Regions from separate parts of the Paenibacillus sp. AN1007 genome, predicted to be linked through region 2. Evidence: a T-box and tRNA genes for the amino acid it is inferred to sense, from the RefSeq annotation. Region 2 holds a T-box; the other regions hold tRNA genes.
What was found. A T-box is a leader RNA that pairs with one kind of tRNA and senses whether it is charged. The one in region 2 lies ahead of tyrS (tyrosine--tRNA ligase), so its partner is inferred to be a tRNA-Tyr.

Region 1 (3,798 bases), 1.6 Mb from region 2:
CTCATGGTGAAGGATTTATCGACAACAAAAACCAAATTTTAAAACGTGTCGTTCTTATTTCATATTATACAATATATTATTATTTATTTAAATATTTTCCATCATCTTTCTAAATAAAATATTTAAATGAACAGGTATGGTTGATAAAACTTATTTCTCTTTCACAACTAATAGCGATCTTGCTTCGTCCGAAAAATGCAAGTATAAGGCATCTATAAGAACTTCATCAGTTCGATTTTCAAGTGTGGGCAGACCTCCAATAAAATCATTTCCATCATCTAGTCGAGACTTTTAAAATTTCACAATAGTACCCTGAACCCCATAGCAATTTTATGTTCATACGACCTAATTGAATCAGGTACTAAAACCAAATCAGGACCACCCGTCCAACGGGTGGTTTGCTCTTGGGGTATAACCCCCTGTTGCCAAACTGCGCCTAAAGACGCTAGCCTGACAGCAGGGCTGTTCAGGCTCAGTGTAATTTGTCTCTTTCACTTACCAGTAAACTGGTTTTACTTCTTTTTGCTTCGATTACTGCTGAATGGATCTTCGTATTCTTTTACACTCAGCTTATCTACCGCCTGATCATGTGCTTCTTGCTCACGAATATACTTTCTTACGGTTGCTTCATTTAGACCCACTGTGCTCACATAGTACCCTTCGGCCCAAAATTTTCGATTTCCGTATTTATACTTAAGCTGGGCATGTTTTTCGAAGATCTTGAGCGAACTTTTTCCCTTTAGATATCCCATAAACGTGGAGACCGCAATTTTTGGAGGGATGGCTACTAACATATGGACATGATCGGGCATCATGTGACCTTCTATGATTTCGACTCCTTTGTACTTGCACAAACGTTTAAAGATTTCGATTAAATCTCTTCTCACTTGATTATAGATTTCTTTCCGTCTATACTTCGGGGTGAACACAATGTGGTACTTACACATCCACTTTGTGTGAGCTAGGCTGTAGCTCTTGGTTGCCATGAATGACCATTCCTTTCTTTTTGAGCCTGAACATCTCAATTGTATTGGAATGGTCATAATGGTCAAACCCTTCATCCCTCCACCCGCATAGCGGGTGGTTTTTTGTTTCGCGCGTTTCACGCACTCAACTGGCTAAAGCCATAATAAAAAAGAGTTCATTAGAGATAGTCTCTAATGAACTCTTTTATTAATACCGGCGAGAGGACTCGAACCTCCACGGTTTCCCACTCGATTTTGAGTCGAGCGCGTCTGCCATTCCGCCACGCCGGCTTATTTTGCTGTGTGCATATACTAAAAATATGCTGGAGGCGCCACCCAGATTCGAACTGGGGATAAAGCTTTTGCAGAGCTGTGCCTTACCACTTGGCTATGGCGCCTTATTATGGAGCGGACGACGGGAATCGAACCCGCGACCCTCGCCTTGGCAAGGCGATGCTCTACCGCTGAGCCACGTCCGCGTAATGGCTGGGGATATAGGATTTGAACCTATGCATGACGGAGTCAAAGTCCGTTGCCTTACCGCTTGGCTAATCCCCATTAGATAACAAAGGGGCGATCGAGGGGAATTGAACCCCCGAATGCCGGATCCACAAACCGGTGCGTTAACCACTTCGCCACGATCGCCATATAGAATACATTCATTAAATTATAATTGGCAGGGGCAGCAGGAATTGAACCCACACCAACGGTTTTGGAGACCGTTGTTCTACCTTTAAACTATGCCCCTAAAAACTGGTGGAGGATGATGGATTCGAACCACCGAACCCGTACGGGAGCAGATTTACAGTCTGATGCGTTTGGCCACTTCGCTAATCCTCCAGGATTACATGGTGCCGGCGAGAGGACTTGAACCCCCAACCTACTGATTACAAGTCAGTTGCTCTACCAGTTGAGCTACACCGGCATATTAAGTTTTCTATAAAGGTGGCTCGGGACGGAATCGAACCGCCGACACGAGGATTTTCAGTCCTCTGCTCTACCGACTGAGCTACCGAGCCGCAATAAAGTTAAAGCTTGAGTTGCTACACCTTATCTAGGGCATCAGTGCCATACAGCAGATCTAGTGAACAGCTTCCCTCATGTTAAATCTTAAATGGCGGAACCGACGGGATTCGAACCCGCGATCTCCTGCGTGACAGGCAGGCATGTTAGGCCAACTACACCACGGTTCCAGATCACTTTCGGTTAGGAAAGTTAAATTGCGGGGGCAGGATTTGAACCTGCGGCCTTCGGGTTATGAGCCCGACGAGCTACCGGGCTGCTCCACCCCGCGTCATTATAAATATTATATGGTGGAGGCTGAGGGGATCGAACCCCCGACCCTCTGCTTGTAAGGCAGATGCTCTCCCAGCTGAGCTAAGCCTCCGAATAACACATTTATGATCTTACCACAAACCTGATATTAAAATCAAGTCTTTTTTTGATGAGATGCTTCTCTCATCTCAAGCTTTAGTTATTAAGATAACTATGACCCGTAGGGGATTCGAACCCCTGTTACCTCCGTGAAAGGGAGGTGTCTTAACCCCTTGACCAACGGGCCTTGCTAAAAAGATTGTGGCGGAGAGAGAGGGATTCGAACCCTCGAGACGCTTGTGACGCCTACACGATTTCCAATCGTGCTCCTTCGGCCAGCTCGGACACCTCTCCATGGCTCCCCGAACAGGACTCGAACCTGTGACAACTCGATTAACAGTCGAGTGCTCTACCAACTGAGCTATCAGGGAATATGTTTCAGAGTGTTGTTCTCTGAAAACTAGATTCGAAACGAAACTCACGCGACTCAAAACCTGCTATTGGATAAGCCCTCGACCGATTAGTACTGGTCAGCTCCATGCATTGCTGCACTTCCACCCCCAGCCTATCTACCTCGTCGTCTTCAAGGGGTCTTACATACTGGGAAATCTCATCTTGAGGGGGGCTTCACGCTTAGATGCTTTCAGCGCTTATCCCGTCCGTACATAGCTACCCAGCGGTGCTCCTGGCGGAACAACTGGTACACCAGCGGTACGTCCATCCCGGTCCTCTCGTACTAAGGACAGCTCCTCTCAAATTTCCTACGCCCACGACAGATAGGGACCGAACTGTCTCACGACGTTCTGAACCCAGCTCGCGTACCGCTTTAATGGGCGAACAGCCCAACCCTTGGGACCTACTTCAGCCCCAGGATGCGATGAGCCGACATCGAGGTGCCAAACCTCCCCGTCGATGTGGACTCTTGGGGGAGATAAGCCTGTTATCCCCAGGGTAGCTTTTATCCGTTGAGCGATGGCCCTTCCATGCGGTACCACCGGATCACTAAGCCCGACTTTCGTCCCTGCTCGACTTGTAGGTCTCGCAGTCAAGCTCCCTTATGCCTTTGCACTCTTCGAATGATTTCCAACCATTCTGAGGGAACCTTTGGGCGCCTCCGTTACTCTTTAGGAGGCGACCGCCCCAGTCAAACTGCCCACCTGACACTGTCCCCGTACCCGCTAAGGGCACCAGGTTAGAACCTAGATACGATCAGGGTGGTATCCCAACGGTGCCTCCACACAAGCTGGCGCTCATGCTTCAAAGGCTCCCACCTATCCTGTACAGATCGTACCCAAATTCAATATCAAGCTGCAGTAAAGCTCCATGGGGTCTTTCCGTCTTGTCGCGGGTAACCTGCATCTTCACAGGTATTAAAATTTCACCGGATCTCTCGTTGAGACAGCGCCCAAGTCGTTACGCCATTCGTGCGGGTCAGAATTTACCTGACAAGGAATTTCGCTACCTTAGGACCGTTATAGTTACGGCCGCCGTTTACTGGGGCTTCGGTTCACAGCTTCGG
Region 2 (3,798 bases):
AAAAAATTTGGAATTAAACATCTGATGATGGTTTTCATGGCATTCACACTGCTCTTTGCAGCGGTTGGCGTTACGAATCCGGACAGCGCTGATGCAAGACGGGGCGGCGGCGGTTTCAAATCTGGAACGAAAAGTTATACCAACACCCCTAAGAAATCAGACAGCAATGTAAGTCAGTCCAATTCCCGTAACAATTCCAATACTGGCGCAGCTGCCAACAACCGTGGCGGATTCTTCGGCGGCGGTGGTGGATTCATGAAAGGTATGATGCTGGGTGGTCTGGCTGGTATGCTGTTCGGCGGACTGTTTGGCGGTATGGGAGCACTGGGTAACATTCTCGGGCTGCTCGTAAACGTGGCAGCAATTATGCTGATTGTTATGCTGGCTATGGCACTGTTCAGAGCAATCACGAATCGCCGCAAACCTGCAGCGGATGGTCGTTATGACCGCCGTGATGATCGTGACGATGATCGTAACAGAAACGGACGGTACTAAGATTTATGGTTCTGAGTATGGATGAAATTGTGAATGCCATCTGCATTCACATGGCAGAGCGTAAAGGTGTACGTCCTACAGATGTTAATGTAGAGCTGAGCTGGGAAGAAGATACCGGTTATTCCGCAGAAGTTTGGATTCAGGGCCGCAGTCAGTTCTTGGTGGAATCCAATATGATTGAAGCGATTCTTCGCTACCTGCACAGTGAATACAATATCCGCGCATATCGTGAAGATGTAACTTTGGATCTGGATGAAGAGATCACAGCCATCGTTAATCAGCATTAAAATACAGTATTAAAACATATAAAAATGGCCTCCTTTGTTAATCAGCAAAGGAGGCCATTTTTATAGGATATACATCGCTGCTGGCTTTGCATATACACTGTGTATAGCAAAGCCAGCAGCACTGTCAACAGTAATTGTATAATCGTATATTACCGTTCTCTATGGTAATGTATGGCAAACTGTTACGTCATCACCGTTGTCTGCGGCAGCAGCATATTGTACCCTGGCGGTTTATTTCAATTTAACCAGGCTGTAGTTCTTTTTACCTTTGCGGATAATGATGAATTTGCCGCCAATGGCGTGCTCAGCCGACACCGTAAATTCAAGCTCCGTAATCTTTTCACCATTCATAGAGATTGCTCCTTTGGTAACATCCTCACGGGCTTGACGTTTGGAAGGCTCCAGGCCAAGATCCACCAGCCAGTCAACAATATTTTTAGCTTCGCCGTCTGTTTCGAATGTTGGCATTTCCTTGAAGCCCTGCTCAATCTCATCTGCCGTAAGTGAACGGATGTCTCCGCTGAACAATGCTGCGGTAATCCGCTTCGCCTGCTCCAGCATCTCTTCACCATGAACAAATTTGGTCATTTCCTCGGCCAGTGCTTTCTGCGCTTCACGTTTATGCGGCTCTGTCTCCACCTTCGCAGCCAAAGCTTCAATTTCCTCTTTGCTCAGGAAGGTAAAGTATTTCAAGTATTTAATGACATCCCGGTCATCGGTGTTTGCCCAAAACTGGTAGAATTCAAATGGTGTCGTTTTGTTTGGATCAAGCCATATTGCACCGCCAGCTGTTTTACCAAACTTCGTACCGTCAGACTTCAGCATCAGCGGAATCGTCAATCCGTAAGCTTTCGCCTCGGCTCCTTCTTTTTTGCGAATCAGATCCAGACCGCTTGTAATGTTGCCCCACTGGTCAGAACCGCCAATCTGCAGCTGCACATCCTCGTTTTGGAACAGGTGCAGGTAATCCAGAGATTGCAGAATCTGATAGGAAAATTCGGTGAATGAAATTCCGCCTTCAAGACGGCTTGCTACAACATCTTTGGCCAGCATCGTATTCAGGTTGAAGTTTTTCCCGTAATCACGCAGGAACTCGATCACATTAATTTTATGTGTCCAGTCGTAGTTATTCACCATACGAACCTGATTGTCCCCTTCGGTTACAAACAGCTTTTTCATTTGTGCAGTCAGCGCATCCACATTGGCCTGTACCTGTTCCAGTGTCTGGAGAGAACGCTCGGACTGACGACCGCTCGGATCACCGATCGTACCTGTTGCACCGCCAATAAGGATCACCGGACGGTGACCGGCCAGCTGGAAACGTTTCAGCATCATAAACGGAATCAAGTGTCCGATATGCATACTGTCCCCTGTAGGGTCTACGCCGCAGTACAGAGAAATGGCTTTTGTCTCCGTCAGTTCACGCAGTCCTTCCGCATCTGTTTGCTGATTAATGGCATCGCGCCACTGCAGTTCTTCAATAATGTTCATTCCATTCATTACAATAACCCCTTTTCTATGATAAAAATTGAGTCATGACCTACGTTCGCTTTGAATTACAATACCGCTGGTTTTTGGGACACAAAAAAATCGCCGCCTTGTCTTTACAGACAAAGGGACGATTAGAATAACCGTGGTACCACCCAATTTGTATGGACAACTCTTTCTGAACGCTTATACAGTCCAGTACAAGTGCTCCATACCACTCTCAGCAAGTTATCGTTTGCCCTTCCGCTTGGCATTACCCAAGTACTCCAGAGTGTAATTCGCAGCCCTTGTATGTATCAGGTTCCATCCACCCCTGACTTTCTGTAACAGGGACAAAGCCGCTACTGCGCTCTATCAACGTATTTCATGTATTTAATTATAGCCAGTATAGCGGAACGTTATAGGCATTGCAAGCGCAAGTATTGCAGTAGAAGTGTTTCTGTACCAGAGATTCGTTCATTTGGGATCAATAGGAAGCTGTTCGCGATAATAAGCGTAAGCCTTCTCCGCAACCTGATCCTCGTTGTTCCAGAGCTGCTGATCCAACTCGTCCAGACGCTCTTCTTGAGCTGCCTCTAGATATCGCGGAATGTCCCAAAGTGCAGTCAGCCTGTCATCATCAGCGAGATGCGCAATACAGGCATACTGCTCCTTGATATTATCCAGCACCTGCTTGGCGCCAATAGCTTGAAGTGCGCCGCAGGCCGTTGTATACACCCTTTCTCCCCAGTTGCAAAAAAATTGTATAAAACCGCCATTATAAACATCCGCCTCAAACAGCCACAACGCTGCAATTTCTTGTTCAGTCCGGGAAAGCGCAGCCCATCCTTGTTCAGAGGTGTTCTTTTTCTCCACAAACGTTAATGCATAATCATACCATACATCTTCAATATCCCGTTCACTCATTACCAAGATTTCCCTTTCTTGGGTTGATAGCTCTCCAATTCCTGCCGTTTACCCTTTTGATGCCAGGTCCAATATGGATCTCCAATCATTTGAAAGGCCGCCTTTACATTCTCTTCCATCTCCTGCTTTACTTCTTCACTTGAATAATCGAGATGCGTATGCACGTTATCGACACCATACTTATTGAGCAGTTCGACATGTACCGCTGTGAAAATGATATCTGCCAGCAGCCAGTACAGCACCTCTTCAATCTGATTCAATTTTTTAATCAAAGAAGGTACACCGCGTTCATAGATCGTTACGATGTAATGCTCATCTCCGATCTCGACATAAGGTACGCCTTCCCATTTAAATGACTCATCCAATCGGTTTACATAATGCTGTATCTGTTCTTTTGAAAAAGAAGTCCGAGATAAAAGTTCAAGGAGCTGATTGACTAATTGCTGCATACTTAATTTTGGGGATATGGGGGCCGCCTTCTTTCTACAAAAATACTACGTATACATAATGATATTTTTCTACTCCGAGCTCCCATCAGTGCCTGAAGCTTTACGCCTGACCGCAATGTTTTTCTTGTGCTCCCCATAGATCTCAAGGTTCCCCTGCTTCCCGCTGCCACCTT
Region 3 (3,798 bases), 3.2 Mb from region 2:
AATCCGGTTCACCGTTGCTGTCGCTGCCGCAGTGATCATATTTAATGCACCAGGGCCGATCGACGTTGTGCAGGCATAAATCTGCTTACGATTCTTTTGCTTGGCATAAGCTGCAGCTGTATGCACCATGCCCTGTTCATTTTTTCCCTGTATATAAGTCAGACTTCCAGGACTCCGCTCCAAGGCTTCACCAATCCCGGTTACGTTCCCATGTCCAAATATTCCGATAATGCCTTTAACAAACTTGGTTTCTACCCCATCTACCGAAATATACTGCTGATCCAGGTATCGAAGTAGGGCCTGAGCCATCGTTAATCGAATTGTTGTCATGAATTAATCGTCATCCTTTCCTTTACGGGTTAAGCGCTTAATCTAAGTTAAGTTTAAGCGCCTTACCCCTAAAGGTTAAGCGCTTAATTCATATGGTATTACAGGCTGGGTATTTTCGCAAGCTATTTTTGTAAGCGTTTTATTAAAATTAGTGATTATTTGCGTAAACAAGCTGGACAATATGGAGTTTTAAACACTGTTCTCTCTTTGATTGCGAAGACAAGATATAGAGTAATATGAGGAGGAGTCAACGGTTCTATTGTCTTTTGATATGCTTTCTTCCTTAGAGGTAAAAACACGCTGTTGAACAGGTGACATTCAATCATGGGTATTCATGGACTTAACACGAGGGAGTAGAAGGTATGGCTGAAGGAAAGACCTGAAGAGTTATAACGAAGGCTCCCCTATGCATAGCGGGTACACAATATAGGAATAGGGAATTAGACTTTTCCACGCAAAAAAAGAAAGAGACAGCAGATCCTGTCTCTTTCTTCTTCAATATATTAAGCGGGTGATGGGAATCGAACCCACGCTATTAGCTTGGAAGGCTAAAGTTCTACCATTGAACTACACCCGCATAAACAAAAAAATCGGGATGACACGATTTGAACATGCGACCCCCTGGTCCCAAACCAGGTGCTCTACCAAGCTGAGCTACATCCCGTTAGACATACCGGCGAGAGGACTCGAACCTCCACGGTTTCCCACTCGATTTTGAGTCGAGCGCGTCTGCCATTCCGCCACGCCGGCGTAGATTAGATTAAGTTATAATGGCGCGCCCTGAGAGATTCGAACTCCCGGCCTTTTGATTCGTAGTCAAACGCTCTATCCAGCTGAGCTAAGGGCGCAAATATTGGAGCGGAAGACGGGAATCGAACCCGCGACCCTCGCCTTGGCAAGGCGATGCTCTACCGCTGAGCCACTTCCGCAAAATAAGGGATGCGCGTGGAGGGACTTGAACCCCCACGTCAAAGACGCTAGATCCTAAGTCTAGTGCGTCTGCCAATTCCGCCACACGCGCATATAGTAAAAGTGAGTCATGAAGGATTCGAACCTTCGACACCCTGATTAAAAGTCAGGTGCTCTACCAGCTGAGCTAATGACTCATATAAGAAAACTGGTGGAGGATGATGGATTCGAACCACCGAACCCGTAAGGGAGCAGATTTACAGTCTGATGCGTTTGGCCACTTCGCTAATCCTCCATAAAGTGGTGCCGGCGAGAGGACTTGAACCCCCAACCTACTGATTACAAGTCAGTTGCTCTACCAGTTGAGCTACACCGGCGTATCAAATTGTTGTTTACATGGTGGCTCGGGACGGAATCGAACCGCCGACACGAGGATTTTCAGTCCTCTGCTCTACCGACTGAGCTACCGAGCCATATTAAAACTTACTCCAAGATACATTTAATGGCGGAACCGACGGGATTCGAACCCGCGATCTCCTGCGTGACAGGCAGGCATGTTAGGCCAACTACACCACGGTTCCAGATCACTTTCGGTTAGGAAAGCTGCAATTGCGGGGGCAGGATTTGAACCTGCGGCCTTCGGGTTATGAGCCCGACGAGCTACCGGGCTGCTCCACCCCGCGTCATTAATAAAAAATATATGGTGGAGGCTGAGGGGATCGAACCCCCGACCCTCTGCTTGTAAGGCAGATGCTCTCCCAGCTGAGCTAAGCCTCCGTAATATGACCCGTAGGGGATTCGAACCCCTGTTACCTCCGTGAAAGGGAGGTGTCTTAACCCCTTGACCAACGGGCCTTAATGGCTCCCCGAACAGGACTCGAACCTGTGACAACTCGATTAACAGTCGAGTGCTCTACCAACTGAGCTATCAGGGAAAATGGTGGAGCCAAGCGGGATCGAACCGCTGACCTCCTGCTTGCAAGGCAGGCGCTCTCCCAGCTGAGCTATGGCCCCATACATGTACTTCTTATTTAGTTACTATGGGCCTTGGTGGACTCGAACCACCGGCCTCACCCTTATCAGAGGTGCGCTCTAACCAACTGAGCTAAAGGCCCCTATCACTCGAAAAAAAATACCCCAACGGGGTTCCGCTTGGCGGCGTCCTACTCTCCCAGGACCCTGCGGTCCAAGTACCATCGGCGCTAGAGGGCTTAACGGTCGTGTTCGGGATGGGTACGTGTGGAACCCCTCCGCCATCGCCACCAAACGCGATTGGTCGAAGCATAGCTTCTTCCATTCATCAGAGTTATTGTTCTCTGAAAACTAGATTCGAAACGAAACCTACGCGACTCAAAACCTGCTATTGGATAAGCCCTCGACCGATTAGTACTGGTCAGCTCCATGCATTGCTGCACTTCCACCCCCAGCCTATCTACCTCGTCGTCTTCAAGGGGTCTTACATACTGGGAAATCTCATCTTGAGGGGGGCTTCACGCTTAGATGCTTTCAGCGCTTATCCCGTCCGTACATAGCTACCCAGCGGTGCTCCTGGCGGAACAACTGGTACACCAGCGGTACGTCCATCCCGGTCCTCTCGTACTAAGGACAGCTCCTCTCAAATTTCCTACGCCCACGACAGATAGGGACCGAACTGTCTCACGACGTTCTGAACCCAGCTCGCGTACCGCTTTAATGGGCGAACAGCCCAACCCTTGGGACCTACTTCAGCCCCAGGATGCGATGAGCCGACATCGAGGTGCCAAACCTCCCCGTCGATGTGGACTCTTGGGGGAGATAAGCCTGTTATCCCCAGGGTAGCTTTTATCCGTTGAGCGATGGCCCTTCCATGCGGTACCACCGGATCACTAAGCCCGACTTTCGTCCCTGCTCGACTTGTAGGTCTCGCAGTCAAGCTCCCTTATGCCTTTGCACTCTTCGAATGATTTCCAACCATTCTGAGGGAACCTTTGGGCGCCTCCGTTACTCTTTAGGAGGCGACCGCCCCAGTCAAACTGCCCACCTGACACTGTCCCCGTACCCGCTAAGGGCACCAGGTTAGAACCTAGATACGATCAGGGTGGTATCCCAACGGTGCCTCCACACAAGCTGGCGCTCATGCTTCAAAGGCTCCCACCTATCCTGTACAGATCGTACCCAAATTCAATATCAAGCTGCAGTAAAGCTCCATGGGGTCTTTCCGTCTTGTCGCGGGTAACCTGCATCTTCACAGGTATTAAAATTTCACCGGATCTCTCGTTGAGACAGCGCCCAAGTCGTTACGCCATTCGTGCGGGTCAGAATTTACCTGACAAGGAATTTCGCTACCTTAGGACCGTTATAGTTACGGCCGCCGTTTACTGGGGCTTCGGTTCACAGCTTCGGATTGCTCCTAACCACTCCCCTTAACCTTCCAGCACCGGGCAGGCGTCAGCCCGTATACTTCGCCTTACGGCTTCGCACAGACCTGTGTTTTTGCTAAACAGTCGCTTGGGCCTTTTCACTGCGGCCCCCTCGTGCTATTCACACTACCGGGGCACCCCTTCTCCCGAAGTTACGGGG

Region 1: it has a tRNA-Tyr gene. The T-box ahead of tyrS (tyrosine--tRNA ligase) is inferred to sense a tRNA for this amino acid. The anticodon was not compared.
Region 3: it has a tRNA-Tyr gene. The T-box ahead of tyrS (tyrosine--tRNA ligase) is inferred to sense a tRNA for this amino acid. The anticodon was not compared.

What each region holds. Positions count from the first base shown of each region.
Region 1 is NZ_CP159992.1:385,390-389,187, reverse strand. It holds gene tnpA (IS200/IS605 family transposase) at 513-986, opposite strand; tRNA gene ABXS70_RS01685 (tRNA-Leu) at 1,178-1,256, opposite strand; tRNA gene ABXS70_RS01680 (tRNA-Cys) at 1,290-1,363, opposite strand; tRNA gene ABXS70_RS01675 (tRNA-Gly) at 1,370-1,444, opposite strand; tRNA gene ABXS70_RS01670 (tRNA-Gln) at 1,449-1,523, opposite strand; tRNA gene ABXS70_RS01665 (tRNA-His) at 1,538-1,610, opposite strand; tRNA gene ABXS70_RS01660 (tRNA-Trp) at 1,640-1,713, opposite strand; tRNA gene ABXS70_RS01655 (tRNA-Tyr) at 1,720-1,805, opposite strand; tRNA gene ABXS70_RS01650 (tRNA-Thr) at 1,815-1,890, opposite strand; tRNA gene ABXS70_RS01645 (tRNA-Phe) at 1,912-1,984, opposite strand; tRNA gene ABXS70_RS01640 (tRNA-Asp) at 2,081-2,158, opposite strand; tRNA gene ABXS70_RS01635 (tRNA-Met) at 2,186-2,259, opposite strand; tRNA gene ABXS70_RS01630 (tRNA-Val) at 2,277-2,352, opposite strand; tRNA gene ABXS70_RS01625 (tRNA-Glu) at 2,455-2,526, opposite strand; tRNA gene ABXS70_RS01620 (tRNA-Ser) at 2,542-2,633, opposite strand; tRNA gene ABXS70_RS01615 (tRNA-Asn) at 2,635-2,710, opposite strand; rRNA gene ABXS70_RS01610 (23S ribosomal RNA) at 2,780-3,798, opposite strand, start outside.
Region 2 is NZ_CP159992.1:1,993,170-1,996,967, reverse strand. It holds gene ABXS70_RS09045 (hypothetical protein) at 1-495, shown strand, start outside; gene ABXS70_RS09040 (YxcD family protein) at 501-782, shown strand; gene tyrS (tyrosine--tRNA ligase) at 1,014-2,273, opposite strand; T-box leader at 2,394-2,637, opposite strand; gene ABXS70_RS09030 (DUF4375 domain-containing protein) at 2,727-3,176, opposite strand; gene ABXS70_RS09025 (Imm63 family immunity protein) at 3,176-3,541, opposite strand.
Region 3 is NZ_CP159992.1:5,470,091-5,473,888, forward strand. It holds gene iolD (3D-(3,5/4)-trihydroxycyclohexane-1,2-dione acylhydrolase (decyclizing)) at 1-330, opposite strand, end outside; tRNA gene ABXS70_RS24575 (tRNA-Gly) at 837-907, opposite strand; tRNA gene ABXS70_RS24580 (tRNA-Pro) at 921-994, opposite strand; tRNA gene ABXS70_RS24585 (tRNA-Leu) at 1,002-1,080, opposite strand; tRNA gene ABXS70_RS24590 (tRNA-Arg) at 1,102-1,178, opposite strand; tRNA gene ABXS70_RS24595 (tRNA-Gly) at 1,185-1,259, opposite strand; tRNA gene ABXS70_RS24600 (tRNA-Leu) at 1,271-1,351, opposite strand; tRNA gene ABXS70_RS24605 (tRNA-Lys) at 1,364-1,436, opposite strand; tRNA gene ABXS70_RS24610 (tRNA-Tyr) at 1,449-1,534, opposite strand; tRNA gene ABXS70_RS24615 (tRNA-Thr) at 1,541-1,616, opposite strand; tRNA gene ABXS70_RS24620 (tRNA-Phe) at 1,637-1,712, opposite strand; tRNA gene ABXS70_RS24625 (tRNA-Asp) at 1,743-1,820, opposite strand; tRNA gene ABXS70_RS24630 (tRNA-Met) at 1,849-1,922, opposite strand; tRNA gene ABXS70_RS24635 (tRNA-Val) at 1,941-2,016, opposite strand; tRNA gene ABXS70_RS24640 (tRNA-Glu) at 2,023-2,094, opposite strand; tRNA gene ABXS70_RS24645 (tRNA-Asn) at 2,099-2,174, opposite strand; tRNA gene ABXS70_RS24650 (tRNA-Ala) at 2,178-2,253, opposite strand; tRNA gene ABXS70_RS24655 (tRNA-Ile) at 2,281-2,354, opposite strand; rRNA gene rrf (5S ribosomal RNA) at 2,390-2,506, opposite strand; rRNA gene ABXS70_RS24665 (23S ribosomal RNA) at 2,603-3,798, opposite strand, start outside.